One region of the Neobacillus sp. K501 genome, then DNA from elsewhere that is predicted to be linked to it. Evidence: riboswitches for the same ligand, from Rfam matches in the RefSeq annotation. Region 1 holds a riboswitch; each other region holds the start of a gene.
What was found. Region 1 has a riboswitch for cobalamin ahead of metE (5-methyltetrahydropteroyltriglutamate--homocysteine S-methyltransferase). Riboswitches for the same ligand answer to the same signal wherever they lie in the genome.
Positions count from the first base shown of each region.

Region 1 (4,183 bases):
ATCCATAGGACTGCACCCAGCCGAATTTTGTAAATTGAAATCCTGCTAATTTTTCACCAAAATATTCAACCATATCGGTCCGTTCGAATTCCCCATGTACAAATACATCTAACTGAAGGTTTTCTTGAATTTCAATCCATTTTTTTATTTCTGCTTTTATATAATTCTCGTATTCATTGTCCGTAATCTCGCCTTTACGCCAATTTAAACGCTGCTTTCTTACCTCCTGTGTTTGAGGAAAGCTTCCAATCGTTGTGGTTGGAAGAAGCGGTAATTGAAAAGCCAAACTCTGAACTTTTTGTCTGTCATTAAATACTGCTGAACGATCAGCACTGTATGTATGGAGCTCCTGAATGGCTCTTCGTACTTGTGCATTGTTTCGAAAAGATGATTCATTTATTGCTTGAATGGCGTTTGTACTTTGTGTGATTTCTTCACGTATTGCCTCATTTCCGTCCTGCACGCCTTTTGCAAGTTGAGCCACTTCCGTTAATTTTTCATCTGCAAAGGAAAGAGCATCTTTTAGAACTGCATTAAGAGCTTCTTCACTCTTAATCGTTACTGGCACATGTAATAAGCTAGATGAAGGTTGTACAATAAAACGATCTCTAGGTACAATCTCTGTGATTTCAGCGAGAATAGAGAGCTTATCAGCTAGATTAGCACGCCAAATATTACGTCCATCAATAACACCTGCAGCTAGTACTTTATCATTTGGGAACCCATATTTTTTTAATGCAGCAAGATTCTGACCATGATCATGAACAAAATCAAGTCCAATACCATGCACAGGGATTGAAACCACTTCTTCGTAATGATCAACACTATCAAAATAAGTTTGTATTATCACTTTTAGTTTTGGAGCAGCGGCAGCCAATTGTTGATAGACTTCGTGAAACAGTGAAACATCTTCTTGGGAAATCGTTGTGGATAGAATTGGTTCATCAATTTGCACCCATTCTGCACCTTCGTTCTGTAATTCGCGTAGAATAGTCGCATAAAGTGGAACAAACTGAGCGACAACTGTTTTTAATTCATTTTGTTTATAACCTTTTGATAGCTTTATAAATGTAATCGGACCTAAGATAACAGGCTTACCATTAATATCAAGTTCTTGCTTCGCTTCTTTATATAAGTGAAGCGGTTGGTTCTCCAGTAATTCAGGCACAGCTTCATCGAGCTCTGGAACAATATAATGATAGTTTGTGTTAAACCACTTCGTCATTTCCGCTGCTACTGCATCACCCGTTCCCCGTGCGATATTAAAATACGTCTCTAACGAAACTTTCTCCCCTCTACATCCAAATCTCTTTGGAACGAGGCCAAACATAACAGCTGTATCAAGTACATGATCATAAAAAGTAAAATCGCCAACAGGAATTAGATCAATCCCTTTTTCCTTTTGCTTCTGAAGATGATGCAAACGAATCTCTTTCATATGTCTTAGGAAGGTTTCCTCATCTAGCTTACCAGCCCATAACTTTTCTAACGCTTTTTTCCACTGACGTTGTTCACCAATCCTTGGATAACCTAAATTCGAGCTTTTTACGGTATTCATGTAACTTTTCCACTCCTTGTTTATTTAGATTTTCGTCTTCAACAAAAAATCTCCCTTTTCTAAGTAGAAAAGAGAGATTCATACGCATAGTTAACTAGAGTTGAGACAAGCAGAGTTTCCCAACACGTATTCTTCACCCCTCCCTATATCCACGTAGAGTACAAGCGCACACAACAGGCAGGTCTCCTGACTTAGGTTCATCACAACTTATCCCTTCCCATTTCTTATGAAACAGTGGTCATTAATAAGTTGCTCCCCATTACAGTGGCGGGACCGTGCCGGAATTTCACCGGACTTCCCTTTTAAGCTGAGTAAATCTTTTACACAGCACCTGTTGGTTTTTTATTCACTTTTTAAAATTTTTAGAATTTAATAGCCATATTAACATGTTAAATAGAGACTGTCAAAGTAAAATCGATTTCTATCTGTGAAGATAGATTATAGATACTTCTGTTATTCCACCAAATAGACGGGCTGGTCGCGATATAGGATTGAAAAACTTGAGGTTCGTGGCAGTGTTGTTGTCAGCATAATCGTATGTGAGACAGAGAAAAAGGGAAACGATATCGTTTCCCTTTCCTTACGGTTTCTTTTTCTAAAATCGAATGAAAAATCAATTCATTTAACAGCTTTTTTCATATACGGTTAATGCTTCTATCACAAATTGTTTGATGTCTGCTTCATCCTTTGGCTCAGGGTTAAACTCTATTTTTAATGGCTCCCCAACTATAGTTCCCCCTTGCTCTTCAATAAGCTTATAGAGTTGGTTTAGGGCACCGCAAAATTCCGGATAGCTCATATCTCCTGAACCGAAAATCGCAAAAGGATGCTGTTCGAGATCCAATTGTTCGATTTCTTCAATAATATCAAGGCATTCGTCTGGGTAATCTCCATCTCCCCATGTATACATTCCGATGAAGGTTAAATCATAGTTTAATAATTCCGTAGCTGATTGAATACTAAGAATATCGTCTAAAATGACCTCGTGATTTTGTTCTCTAAGCTTAGCAGCGATGATATCCGCAATGGCTTCCGTATTTCCCGACATACTTGCATAAAAAACGCCAATCTTCATTCCGATTCCACTCCATTCAATGTACAAGTTTAGGGACTCCACAGTTATTAACGATCCATTTACTTTCAACCGGTGAACAGATAAATAGTTGATTTTCAATGCCTGCCCCTCTAAATCCATGGCCAGCAACAATTTCAATAGGATGTAAGCACATGCTATCTTTTTGCACTTCATAGATTCTTGAAAAACCATATTTATCATGACTCGTGGTTGCATATAGCTTACGTTCTGCACTAAATAGATCTAAAAAGGCCTTTTTTTCTACAATAGGCTGATCGAACGGAATCCAGCGATTCTGATAAGGGCATAGCATTTCAATTGAACCTTTACCTGAACGGGATTCTCCTTTTGAGATAAAGATGTATCCATCATCGTCTTTGTAAATCGAAGAAATCATCGTTTGTGTTTCCTTTTTTATTAGCTTTAATTCCCTTGAGCTAAAGCTATATTTCCATAAGCCACCGTATTCCCTATTGATTTGCGTTCCAATGTAAATACTGTCATGATCATAGAGCAGGGAACGGATGACGGGCTGAACGGCTAAAGATTTAAATGGCTTGATAATATGCCAATTAGAGCCAAAATTATTAGAGATATAAAGGTTACTACCTCCATGTGTAACTACGAGTCCATGACGATTACCCGTTATATCCCACAACCGCTGCGGAGTTGGAAAAGATGTATGCGTCCATTTATTTTCCTGGAGATTGTATCGAACAATCGTGCCATAATCACCAATTCCGAAAATATATGCTCCTAAATTTATCAGCTTGTATATGTTTTCTGACATACGATATTGGAGAAGCCATTCCCCATCTTCAAAGGAATAAATCCCTTCCTGCTTTACTGCCACCATGAAAGGAATCTCCCGAGTAGCTAAAACTGCCGTTGCTCCTCGATCAAACATGTTCCATTTCCTTTTTGGCCATCACCCATGTCAATACGGATTGAGCGAATTGCTGACACTCTGCTATTTGTTCCTCCGTTTCAGGATTAAGCTCTATTTTCAACAATTCCGGAAAAACATCGCTGCCTCTTTCTTTTAAGCGGGTGGCAAATGTATCGACAGCTGCACAGAATTGCGGATAATCATGATCACCAGACCCGAAACAGGCTGTATAAACTCCAGTTAAATTTAGGTGATTCAATTCTTCAAAGAAATCCTCTGCTTCATACGGAAGATCCCCATCTCCCCAGGTATAAGCACCAATGAAACTACAATCGTAGTCAAGAATTCTGTTGGCTTGGGTTGTTTCAAGACTTTCCACTTCCACCTCACAACCTGCTGCGAGAAGTTCTTCCTTTAGAATATTTGCCATATCTTCTGTATTTCCAGACATACTTACATATCCAATTAGTATTTTCACTTATTCCTGCCCCCTAAATGATAATGGTTTTCATTTACTAGTTGATTCGATAATAAATGATAATGATTATCAATGTCAATTAAATTTTAAAATTTAGTTATTTTTTACTCTCAATATTAAGCACGCAATAGGTTTTCATTATTTTCAAAGAAATCCCTATCACTATTGAAAGAGATTTCAAAA
Region 1 is NZ_JBSLYA010000009.1:118,565-122,747, reverse strand. It holds gene metE (5-methyltetrahydropteroyltriglutamate--homocysteine S-methyltransferase) at 1-1,558, opposite strand, end outside; cobalamin riboswitch at 1,718-1,908, opposite strand; gene ACWM35_RS19225 (flavodoxin) at 2,181-2,660, opposite strand; gene ACWM35_RS19220 (hypothetical protein) at 2,650-3,540, opposite strand; gene ACWM35_RS19215 (flavodoxin) at 3,533-4,000, opposite strand.

Region 2 (4,183 bases), on a different contig from region 1:
ATCATGGAGGATCGAAAAAATGGTTAACCCTGATGATAGTTGCCGTTCTTTCAGTAGATTCAACATGTGAAAGGTATGTTTAATATCCAAATGATTGGTAGGCTCATCCAAAAGTAAGATTTCAGGCTCCTGTGCTAAAGCTTTGGCCAATAAGACTCTTTGCTTTTCTCCACCACTAATCATTCGAAATGGAGTTTTTCGAAAGTCACTTATTTGGGTGAGCTCCATCACCTCATCAATGACTTTTCGGTCTGCCTTCGAAAGTTGTTTAAAAATCCCCTTTTGATGAGGATAACGTCCAAGACTAATGATTTCTTCCACGGAATAATCGAAGGAAACTTGAACTTCCTGTGTAAGTACCGCCATTTTTTTGGCTTTTTCAAGTTTAGAAAGGGATGTAATTTCTTTACCATCGATGGAAACTTTCCCGCTAATCCTTGATAACTGCCCGGTAATGAGTTTAAAAAGGGTTGTTTTTCCACTCCCATTCGGACCAAGAAGCGCAAAAAACTCTCCTTTATTAATGTCAAAATCTAAACCTTTAATAATGGGGGAATGGCTATATCCACCAACCAAGTTTTGAACGTGAATCATTTACTCGTCCCCCTCCCAAGTCTTTCTCTAATCAATAAAAGGGCAAATACAGGTGCACCAATTAAAGCAGTAATCACGCCAATTGGCAGCTCTTTTGGAGCAATCAGGGTTCTAGCCAGTAAATCAGCTAAAATGAGAAAAGCTCCTCCTATTAGCAAGGAGAGCGGAAGAACATGGCGATGATTCGGACCCGTTACAAGCCGGACAAGGTGTGGAATGACTAGTCCAACAAAGCCAATTGACCCTGAAACAGCGACTGCAGCTCCCGTTAATAACGAGGCACCAATGAGAACGAAGGTCTTCCCTTTTTTCACATCGACTCCAATATGATCGGCGGCATCCTCTCCCAGTGCCAAGGCATTTAATTCACGCTGGAAGTAGAACAGTATTATCGAGCCGATTATCATAAATGGTATAATGAGTTGAACATAGCTCCATCCTCTCATGGCAACACTGCCATATAACCAGTAGATAATTTGCGTCATCGCATCACGATCCCCTAATGAAATAAGGAGAGAGACAAACGCGCTTATAAAGGCACTAACGATAATTCCCGCTAAAATAATTGTTTCAATCGCTAAGCTTTTACTACTTAAGCGAACAAGTGCGAATACTATTAATAACGTGAATAAACCACCTAAAATAGCAAAAATCGGAAGCGTAAAATCCCCTAAAGCAACAATGGTCACTTGAAAAAACAAAACGAGAACGGCACCCAGCGAGGCACCCGAGGACACCCCAATCGTATAGGGATCTGCTAGTGGATTGCGTAATAATCCTTGAAAAGCTGCACCAGCTAACGATAGGGATGCCCCCACACAAAAAGCAAGAAGAACTCTTGGCAGACGAATATTCCAAATAATCATTTCTTCATTTTTGGCTACCTCGTCTAGTAAACTCACATGAAACACTTTTTCAAAGATAATATGTAAAATAGTCTGAACCGGAACGGTTACGCTGCTTGAAAATAAACCTAGAAGGCCTGTACCAAGTACAAGCCCTCCGCTTATCAAATATAACCAACCGATTTTATTGCTTAAAAATGTCCGGATAAATAAGTTCCGCAAGTGTCTCGACTCCTTCAATTAAACGAGGACCAGGTCTTGTCACCGTATCGTTATCAACATCAAACACTTTTCCATTTTTTACAGCCGGCACTTCTGTCCATCCTTCACGGTTTAATACCTCAGCTGTTGGATTGTCGATATAGTAGCCATACGTTGTAATGATCACTTCAGGGTCTAATTTGACAATTTCTTCTTCGGTCATTTTCACCCAGCCCTCTTGATCTTCTGCCGCATTAACAGCTTGAATGGACTCAAGCATCTCGTGCATAAAGGTGTTTTTTCCTGTCGTAAAAATGTCTGGAGCTGGCGAAACCTCTACCCAAACTTTCTTTTTATCTTTAATTGAATCTGCTGCTTTGTCTTTAATTGCTTGTAGACGCTCTTTCATATCAGTCACAATTTCTTCCGCTTCCGTCTTGGTTCCGGTAGCTTCCCCAATCATTTCAATGTTTTCATAAACATCTTTAAAGGAAGTAGCACTTCCAACAACAACCACATCAATACCGGCTTCTTCAAACTTTTTCAAGACATCTGGATGTGTTTTGTAATGATAATCCGTTACCAGAGCCACATCTGGTAGAAGGGAGAGAACAAGTTCTGCATTGATATCTTGTCCACCAACTTTCTCAATTTTAAGGGCTTCCTCTGGATAGTTATCATAATCGGATCTGCCAATTAATTTATCTCCTACTCCAAGAGCAAAGGCGATTTCGGTATTACTTGCTTGGATCGAAACAATGGTTTCAGGTTCCTCTTCTATCGTTACCTTTCGATTCGCATCATCGGTGATCGTGACAGGAAATTCCTTTCCACTATCACTTGTCTTTTCTTTTTCGGTAGCAACTGCTTTATCTTGCGAAGAGTTCTGTTCTTGTGTACCACATCCTGCAATAATCCCCATGCTTAACAGGAGAACAACTCCGAAATGACCCCATTTTCTTACAATCTCTTTCATCACATTTTCCTCCTTTAATTTTTGAACACAAAAAAACGCTGTTCCGGAGGAAAGCGTAAAGTAAAAAGGCAGTTTTATAATACTAAGTCTTGTCGACAGCATGATAACTTGCAATCTTGATAATAAGTAATATTATTTACCCAGTTGATTGCCTGCACTTTAAACATTCCTTTCCTCGAGGAAGCTTAAATACAAAATAGGCAGGTCTCCTGACTTGCGAATCAACGGTTGGTTTTCCCTTCCCATGTTTTTTAAAACACAGTGGATCTTTATAACCTTCCTACTCGCTTACAGTGGCGGGACCGTGTTGGATTTTCACCAACTTCCCTCTTAGTCTCAAATGAATCTCACTCAGATCATTTAAGAAACCTATTTGTCTAGTATTCATTTTTTGTTACAAAAGCTATTATAGTAGAGTATTCCACCTTTGTAAACTATTTCTAATCTCTCTTTTGGGTTATTCATGGAATCATAAATAATAGTTTCAACACTATATTAATAAAGAAACTGGACTTATTTATCTGTCTTTAATAAGTAAAGTTCTGTATGAGCATTGATATGCCCTAACGAACCTGCTCCGAGAACGCGATTCGTATGTATGGTTACCCTTATTTTCTGCCAAAAAGCTCACACATACCAACTAGTTAGTATGTGTGAGCTTTGGTTATACTTAGAAATTACTGAACTGCTGCCTTTGTTCCACCATCTACTAATAAGACATGACCAAATACATAATCTGAAGCCTTTGATGCTAAGAATAAAGCAGGGCCCTTCATATCAACATCTGAGCCAAAACGACCTGCTGGGGTTCTTTCAAGTATTTTTTCACCGGTATAGTCCAATAGACCATTTGTCATTTTTGATGGGAAAAAGCCAGGCGCAATGGCATTCACATGAACATTGTATGGGGCTAATTTAACAGCTAAATCTTGTGTAAAAGTAATGACTGCACCTTTACTGGTTGTATAACCAATCGCGTCCATAATCTTTGGATCTTGTCCTCCGAAACCAACGATAGAAGCAATATTAATGATTTTTCCAGAACCTTGTTCAACCATGATTTTTCCTACAGCCTGTGAAAAAAGGAAAACAGCCTTCAAGTTAACATCCATCACTTTATCCCAATGTTTAGCTTCCATTTCCAACGCTGGTGCACCCCATGAAGCACCACTATTGTTGACTAAAATATCAATCGTTCCGAATTCTTGGATTGTTTTCTCTACCACTCTTTGAATATCTTCGGCTTTTGAAACATCACATTCTAATGCGAGTGAACGTACACCCATTTTTTCAAGTCGTTCACTGACTTCTTGGCATGCCTCTACTTTCCTGGAACATACCACAACATTGGCTCCCGCTTCGGCAAAGGCAAGGGCAATCTGTTCGCCAAGTCCCCTTCCGCCTCCTGTAACGATAGCTGTTTTTCCTTTGATATCATATAATTCGCTAATATTCATTTTCATTTCTCCTTTCTAATAGTTATTTAGTTCCAATTGCTGACTCATCCCGAAGTGATCTACGCAACAATTTTCCAACCGAGGTTTTTGGCAGCTCGTCCCGAAACTTA
Region 2 is NZ_JBSLYA010000005.1:182,450-186,632, reverse strand. It holds gene ACWM35_RS13780 (ATP-binding cassette domain-containing protein) at 1-594, opposite strand, end outside; gene ACWM35_RS13775 (FecCD family ABC transporter permease) at 591-1,661, opposite strand; gene ACWM35_RS13770 (ABC transporter substrate-binding protein) at 1,624-2,616, opposite strand; cobalamin riboswitch at 2,799-3,004, opposite strand; gene ACWM35_RS13765 (SDR family oxidoreductase) at 3,294-4,073, opposite strand; gene ACWM35_RS13760 (long-chain-fatty-acid--CoA ligase) at 4,096-4,183, opposite strand, start outside.
Region 2: it holds a riboswitch for cobalamin, as region 1 does, so the genes downstream of both, ACWM35_RS13770 (ABC transporter substrate-binding protein) here and metE (5-methyltetrahydropteroyltriglutamate--homocysteine S-methyltransferase) in region 1, are expected to answer to the same signal.

Region 3 (4,183 bases), on a different contig from region 1:
ATACAAATCATACATCTTTGGATAGGCGATATCATTCCAGTTCAAAATGCCTGAAGACTTTCCATTAATAATTCCAGTAGATTTATTTGGGAGTTCCGGGTTTAACAGTTTAATTTTTGATAATGGTGCATGGTTCACCTGAGTCCACCTCATCTATTTTTTTTAGCTATGGCATGATTCGCATTCTTCTATTTCCGTTTGGGAAGTACTTCGGATATAGTAGGTTGTTTTTAAACCTTGTCTCCACGCTTCCATATGGAGTTGTAGCAAGTCTTTTGCTTTAATATCATGACGAACATAGAGGTTAAAACTGATTGATTGATCTATGTGACGCTGGCGTGCTGCATTTTGTCGGATACTCCAAGTTTGATCCAACACGTTGCGGGTACGACGATAATAATTGTACGTATTATGATTCAAATCCGGGGCGGTGACCTTAAATTTAAAATTTTTCTTCTCTTCTGCATATTCAACTGCATACAAAGGATCAATTCCATCCGTAGAACCACCAATTTTGGCCGTTGAAGAGTTGGGTGCAATCGCCATCATCCAGCCATTTCGCACTCCATATAGAGAGATCTCTTTTTTCAATTGATTCCAGCGCGAAGTATGATAATTTCTTTGCTCAAAATATTTGCCTGTCTGCCATTCTGACCCTTTAAACTGACTATAACACCCTTTTTCCTTTGCCAATTCCATCGAGGAACGAATCGTATAATAAGCAATCTCTTCATACAGTTGATCAGCATATTCTACAGCCGACTCAGATTCCCAGTGAATCCCCTCTAACGCAAGTAAATGATGCCAGCCAAAGGTTCCTAAACCAACGGCCCGATATTTTTTATTTGTCACTTCCGCTTGTCCAACCATGATAGTATTCAAATCAATGACGTTATCCAACATCCTCATCTGGATTGGAATCAACTTGGCTAAAACCTGATCTTTGACGGCTTTTGGCAGATTAATAGAAGAAAGATTACAAACAACAAAATCACCTGGCTTCCGAACGATGACCAAATTTCCTTCTTCATCTGTATATTCTTTAACAATCGTAGTTGCCGACATGTTTTGCGTAATCTCAGTACACAAATTGCTGCAAAAAATCGATGTTCGGCCGCTTCCATTGATATGTTTGTTTGGATTTTGCCGATTAACTTCATCTCGATAGAATATATATGGCGTACCCGTTTCTAATTGAGAAATCATGATTCTCGCCATAATATCCATCGCCCGATACGTTTTTCGAGGCAGAAGCGGATGGCTGACGGCTGCTTGATACTTTTCTGTAAAGTGTTTTTCATCCGCTTCATCATAAAAATCTTCTAAACCCAGGAGTGTACCGTTTGCATCCTTCCAGCCCATGATTTGTTTGACTTGATGGGGACAAAAGGTATGCCATTCTCCGATGCTTCTTCCGGTTTCGTCAACTTCTTGTAATTTTTCCATAAACAAATCAGGGATTGAAACTCCAGTAAAAATATCATGTGCCTTTCGTCTTTCATCACCGTTGTTCGTTTTTAGGTCTAGAAATCCATTCATAATGTCCTTATGAAAAACATCTAGATAAACAGCAATAGCACCCTGTCGTTGCCCAAGCTGATCCACACTTACCGCTGTACCGTTAATTAGCCTGATCCAAGGAACAACACCAGAGGAGTTTCCTTTAAATTTCTTGATATCGGAACCTAAGGCACGGACTTTTCCTAGATAAATCCCAACTCCCCCGCCATCTTTACTCAATCTAGCCGTGTCCCAGTTGTTTAAGTAAATACCATCTAAAGAATCGTCAACCGTATCGATAAAACAAGAAGAGAGCTGACCAAAGCTTTTTCCGGCATTCGCTAATGTCGGGGTCGCAACCGTCATATAGAGGTTACTCAATGCCCAGTAGGCTTCTTTTACAAAATTTAAACGTTTCTCCTTTGGCTCGTTCATCATTAAAGACATTGCGATGATCATAAACCGCTCCTGTGGAAGCTCGTAGACTTTTCCCTCGTAATCCTTCGCTAGATAGCGATCCGCTAATAAAAATATTCCTATGTAATGAAATAACTCATCCCTTTCAGGATTTATTTCTCTAGCTAATATGTCAATTTCTTCTTTTGTATAAGTTAGTAAAAGCTGATCCGAATAAATTCCTAGACTTGTTAAATAGGTAATCAGCGAGTAAAAATCCCCGTACTTGCTGTCATGGTAGAAGCCCCTATTATCTGCTGCTTGTTGATATAGTTTATGCAAATATACATTTGCGGCAAGGAAAGTCCAATTTGGGTCATCCATGGAAATTTGATTTAATGCATACACCAGCGATGATTCGTATTGTTCTGATTCGTCTAGTCCAGATACTTGTTCAACCATTCCCACTGTATTCAATTGATACTTTTCAGAAGCACTTTTGATAATTTCAAGAACCGAATTCTTTTGTGAGGTTCTACTAGATACTTTTTCTACCATTCTTATTCCTCATTTCTTTCTATGATCTTCTGGAACACAAAAAACCCATCAACGAAAGATGGGTTTAGTAAACGTGGATTAATCTAGTAAAACAGTATCATTCACTGCATCATTAAGAGTACCCTCGTTTACCTTCCCAACTCCCGAAGAAGATAACACGTATAAAAATGGCAGGTCTCCTGACTCATGCTTTCCCCTACTCTAAGCCCTTCCCATCCAAAGACAGTGGATCTGCTTATTTCGTCAGCATTTACAGTTGCGGGTACAGTTCTGGATTCACACCAGATTCCCTATTAAGTCTTTTCAGACACCATTATTATTGGTTATTATCTATATTTAGTGTGCATTTTTTTAACCACCACTAAATATTGTATGCTCCAACTATAATATACAATATTTACTTTGACAAGCATCTTTTTTCGAGGGGACAACTTACTAACAATTTTCCATCAGGATTTCATCAATATACCCGATAGCGGCTGTAAGTCGATTACAGTAATCCCCGTTCAAGATTTTATAGACAATATTATGTTGATTCAATAATCTTTTTAAATCATGACTGTTCTGGTCCCGGACCGTCTCCTCACCGTGAACTCTTAATCCATCGTTCACCCATTTTACATCTGGTTCAAGGTAGAGCCAAAGATCGTAATCTTGTAACTTAGCTATTTCATCCAATACTGTTTGATGAGCATCATTGTATAGCTTCGAGTAAAATTGTGTCACAATAGCCTCCGTATCAATAAAAACGACTTTTTGGGCCTTTTCAATCGCCTTCCATTCTTCCATTTTGTGACCATAAGCGATTTTGTGATAGTCCTCCTTGACAATAATTCCATCACAGCCGCCTAATTCTTCGCAAACTGTTCTGCCGTATTCTGCAACATAGGTTGTATTGTATATTTTTGCAAGATTTTTAGTAAGGGTTGATTTTCCACAGCTTTCGGTTCCCACTACGACAATCTTCTTTATAAAATAGGGCCTAACCACATCAGGAATGTACTCCCAATTGCTATACACTCCCTCATGGCGGATTTTTGTAGCAGAGATGTTCACATGAGAGCGATTCGGATCAATTACAACATGCTTTGATTCAGGATAAAGTTGCTCAAAAATCTCCCCATATTCTGGTTCAGAACTAAATACGTAGTCTATCTGTTTTCCAATTTCTTTTTTGATTAATTGAGCACCTTCAAACCAATCGTAATCCTCCTTTCCTTGCTCATCTTCCACCGATATCACTTTTACATTAGGCATATCCTTTGTTAGTTGCGATAACCAGCGCAGTCGAATTTGAGCTGGAATAAACCTCATTTTGGTATGATTACACAATTCCTTGTCACGTTTATCACTATGGGATAAAACAACATACAGTTCATCCACAATCGATGAAGCATGAACAATCGCATATACATGGCCAAGATGCAGCGGCAGAAACTTTCCGCCAATAAAACCTACCGTCATTGTCTCCACCTCCTACATTTGTTCTTGATACAATTTTCGCCAGTTGATATAACCGTAGATGCTGTTAACTAAGAACGCTGTCCACATCACTAACATCGAGAAATCATTCCCACCTTGGGCAAGAAGAGCACTCAACCAAAGGCAAATTGAAAGGACGTTGACGGAAATCCATAAAATCCATTGTTCGGTAAATCGTTTTAACATTAATATTTGAGCTGCGATGGAAAGAACATTAGTCGCCGAATCTGTCCAAACATTGTTGCCG
Region 3 is NZ_JBSLYA010000008.1:120,951-125,133, reverse strand. It holds gene ACWM35_RS17930 (ribonucleotide-diphosphate reductase subunit beta) at 1-153, opposite strand, end outside; gene ACWM35_RS17925 (ribonucleoside-diphosphate reductase subunit alpha) at 163-2,454, opposite strand; cobalamin riboswitch at 2,607-2,784, opposite strand; gene nadR (multifunctional transcriptional regulator/nicotinamide-nucleotide adenylyltransferase/ribosylnicotinamide kinase NadR) at 2,890-3,918, opposite strand; gene pnuC (nicotinamide riboside transporter PnuC) at 3,931-4,183, opposite strand, start outside.
Region 3: it holds a riboswitch for cobalamin, as region 1 does, so the genes downstream of both, ACWM35_RS17925 (ribonucleoside-diphosphate reductase subunit alpha) here and metE (5-methyltetrahydropteroyltriglutamate--homocysteine S-methyltransferase) in region 1, are expected to answer to the same signal.

Region 4 (4,183 bases), on a different contig from region 1:
AGTAACTCCTTTTGATAGGATAAATCTAAATGGTTCGTTGGTTCATCTAAAAGGAGAATTTCGGGTTCTTGCGCAAGAGCCTGCGCAAGAAACACCCTTTGTTTTTCACCGCCTGATAATTCCTGAATATTTTTATTTTGGAAGGAAGATATGCCTGTCTGCATCATGACTCTTTGAACAATTTCCTCATCATTATCCCCCCATGATTGAAACCATCCTGTTTGATGGGCATAACGCCCTAGCGCAACCGTCTCTTTCACGGTGTAGGAAAAAGAAGGTGGCGAATGCTGAGATAAGACCGCAATCATTTTGGCCAGCTGCTTCGTTTTATAGTCCTGAACTCTTTTTCCTTTAATCAGGATTTCACCCGTTTCAAATGGTAAGATACCGCTCACCATTTTTAACAATGTCGTCTTGCCGCTTCCATTTGGTCCAAGTATCCCATAAAGCTCCCCAGTTTGAACGTTGAAGGAAACATCCTTCAGGACTGATTCACCTGAATATCCTCCTGAAACTTGTTGAACGCTAAGCATTCTTAACCACTTCTTTCCATCCGTTTTCTTTGTAATAAAATGACTGCAAATATCGGGGCACCAATAAAGGCGGTGATAACCCCTATCGGTAATTCGGTAGGGGAAATAATTGTCCGGGACAGGAGATCTGCCAAGATTAAAAATCCGCTTCCCGTTACTATCGCTAATGGCAGCAAATGCTTATGATCTGGACCCCACAATAATCGAGAGAGATGGGGAATGACAAGTCCTACAAAACCAATGGTTCCAGAAACAGCCACTGCTGCTCCAGTTAGGATCGAACCCGCTGTTAAAACCACTAGCTTCCGTTTTTGAACGTTAACCCCTAAATGCTGCGCTCTTTCTTCTCCAAACGACATCGCATTTAGTTCTTTCACATTAAAAAGCAAGATGACGGAACCAATGATAAAAAATGGCAAAATAATTTTTATGTATTCCCAGCCGCGCATCGATACACTGCCCAACAACCAGCCAATAATCTGTCTAAGCTCATCTCCTGTTAAAGCAATCATTAGTGAAATAATCGCACCCAGAAACGAACTAAAGATAATTCCCGTTAATATAATCGTTTCCACTCTCATCGAACGATCAATTTTACGAGCGAAAGCAAGTACTAAAAAGATCGTGATAAAGGAAAACAAAATACTTAGAAGCGGCAGTGTGAAGTTGCCAATAAAGGGGATGGAAATTTGAAAAAACAAAGTAAGTACAGCCCCGACTGAAGCGCCAGAGGATACACCTAATGTAAAGGGATCGGCTAATGGATTTCTTAAAAGACCTTGAAAGGCCGCTCCTGCAATGGCAAGAGCTGCTCCTACAAGACCTGCTAAAATTACTCGGGGTAAACGGATATTTATAACAATACTCGAATACATCGGGTCAATCTGATCAAGTGAAATAAAGCCAGTTAGTTTTGCGATAATAATTTGAATAATCGTATAAATCGGGACCGAAACACTGCCAATCGATATCCCTAATAGTATCGAAAAGAGCAGGAAACCTCCGGCAAAAAAATAGGCTATTAACTTATTATTTAAAAACTTCTGGATAGACAGCCTTTGCAAGTTCCTCTACTCCTTCAACAATCCTAGGACCTGACCGGGTCACACGATCAGAGTCTACATCGATGACTTGCTTGTTTTTAATTGCATTGACATTTTCCCAGCCTTTTCGGCTTAACACTTGCTCATCCGCATTTTTAACATAAAATCCATAAGTAGTAATGATGACATCTGGATTACGGTTAATAATTGCTTCTTGATCCATCGCAACCCAGCCTTCTTGGTCGTTTGCGATATTCTCTGCATTTATAAAACGCAACATTTCATCCATAAAAGTATTTTTACCAGTCGTAAAAATTTCTGGTTCCGCCCCTACCTCAATGAACACCTTTTTCTTCTCGGAGATTTCAGCAGCTTTCTCTTTTATTTCAGCCAATTTCTCCTCCATTTCTTTCACTAGCTCTTCTGCTTTGATTGTTTCACCTGTAGCTTTCCCAATCAAACTAATGGTGTCATTTACCTCCTCAAAATTTTGCGCATCATCCACGATTAATACGGTAATTCCAGAATCGCTTAACTGCTTCAGACCTTCTGCTGTATGTTGTGAGGCATGTGCTAACACTAAATTAGGCTGTAAAGCAATAATTTTTTCTAAGTTAACTTCCATGCCGCCCACTTTCTCTTTTTTTGAGACTTCTTCAGGATAATTATCATAATCTGATACTCCAACGATTTCTTCTTTAAGTCCTAATGCATAGGCAATCTCAGTATTACTTGGTATTAAAGAAACAATTTTTTCAGGTTTTTCGCTAATGACTACCTCTTGGTCAAAGGCATCCTTAATGGTTACCGGAAAAGCTTTATCTGTTGATTGTTGCTCAGAACTGCCTTTTGTTTCTTCCTTAGGACTTTCGTTTTGTTCACCGCAGGCTGTTAATACACCAATGGATAATAATAAAATAAATAATAACGAAGATAATTTTTTCATTTTTTCCTCCTATGTACGGCATTTTGATCATAAAAAAGTGTGAATAAAAAATAAAACATCTCTACATTTATGTAGAGATGTTGGTTCGATAGATCCTTATACTTTATAAGTAAAAAGGCACTAGTCTTCCACACCTCCCTATCCTCGTAGGTTCCTTTTGGCGCAAGAATTAGGCAGGTTTCCTGACTTATGGTCATCGCTTCCTATGTCTTCCCATCTTTCGACAGTGACATTTTATAGGTTGCTCCCAATTACAGTGGCGGGACCGTGTTGGCTTTTCACCAAACTTCCCTATTAAGCTTAAAATCTTTAGAAAAAGATTTCTAGCACCTATTCTTCAATTATTTTTTTATGATAGTCCTATTATATAATAACGTGGAGAATTTTGTATCATTTTTGCTAATTTCTACAAAATGGATTATTATTGCTCAATAACTCTACAAAGATTTGCCATTTCAATTGCCCCTGCTGCTGCTTCCCATCCTTTATTCCCTGCTTTTGTTCCAGCACGCTCAATCGCTTGCTCAATGGAATCAGTCGTTAACACACCAAAAATAACCGGGATGCCACTTTCTAATGTAATTTTAGAAACACCTTTTGCTACTTCATTGCAAACATAATCAAAATGAGGAGTTGATCCTCGGATGACTGTACCTAAAGTAATCACGGCATCATACTTTTTACTTTTAGCCATTTTCTGGGCGATTAACGGAATTTCAAACGCACCTGGCACCCATGCTATATCGACATCAGATTCGCTTACACCATGTCTTTTTAAAGCATCCTGTGCTCCACTTAACAATTTACTCGTAATAAATTCATTAAAACGGCCAACAACAATTCCTATTTTTAAACCTGATCCAACTAAATTACCTTCAAAAAGATTATTCATCCATAATTCCTCCAAATATAAATTTTTCCATATTTTCGCTAAACTTATCTTTGACTAGCCTGCTCCAATTTCTTCCTATATTCAATTAAGTCTTTAATCGTAATAAATTTAACTTTTAATTTATCTGCAATTTCCCTTAACTGGGGAACTCGTGCCATTGTCCCATCTTCATTCATTATTTCACAAATTACCCCTGCCGGCTTTGCCTGACATAATTTTGCTAAGTCCACTGCTGCCTCTGTATGTCCCGTCCTACTAAGAACGCCACCTTTTTTTGCAACTAAAGGAAAAATATGTCCTGGTCTTTTAAAATCAGCAGGTTTTGCTTCAGAATCGAGCATACTTAAAATTGTTGCAGAACGCTCGAAAGCAGAAATCCCTGTAGTTGAAAATTCATGATCAATACTAACTGTAAAGGCTGTTCCATGGGGATCGGTGTTATGGGCTACCATTGGGCCTAATTCTAGTTTATCTGCTAGTTCCTCTTCAATTGGAACACAGATCAACCCTCTTCCATGTGTTGCCATTAAGTTGATCACATCTGGTGTAGCCCTTTCTGCAAGGGCAATAAAGTCACCTTCATTTTCCCTGTTCTCATCATCACAAACGATGACAACCTTCCCTTGTTTTAATTCTGTCAGTGCTTCTTCAATTGTATCAAACATCCTATCCTCCCCTTCCTCATAATCCTTCTAGATTATTGTTTGCCGTTTCTACAAAAATAATGGTAAGACCTTTAGTAAAAGCCATTTTCTTCTAAGAACTTGGC
Region 4 is NZ_JBSLYA010000001.1:114,248-118,430, forward strand. It holds gene ACWM35_RS00555 (adenosylcobinamide amidohydrolase) at 1-533, opposite strand, end outside; gene ACWM35_RS00560 (FecCD family ABC transporter permease) at 536-1,597, opposite strand; gene ACWM35_RS00565 (ABC transporter substrate-binding protein) at 1,563-2,522, opposite strand; cobalamin riboswitch at 2,678-2,871, opposite strand; gene ribH (6,7-dimethyl-8-ribityllumazine synthase) at 2,944-3,414, opposite strand; partial or broken gene ribB (3,4-dihydroxy-2-butanone-4-phosphate synthase) at 3,462-4,079, opposite strand; gene ribE (riboflavin synthase) at 4,151-4,183, opposite strand, start outside.
Region 4: it holds a riboswitch for cobalamin, as region 1 does, so the genes downstream of both, ACWM35_RS00565 (ABC transporter substrate-binding protein) here and metE (5-methyltetrahydropteroyltriglutamate--homocysteine S-methyltransferase) in region 1, are expected to answer to the same signal.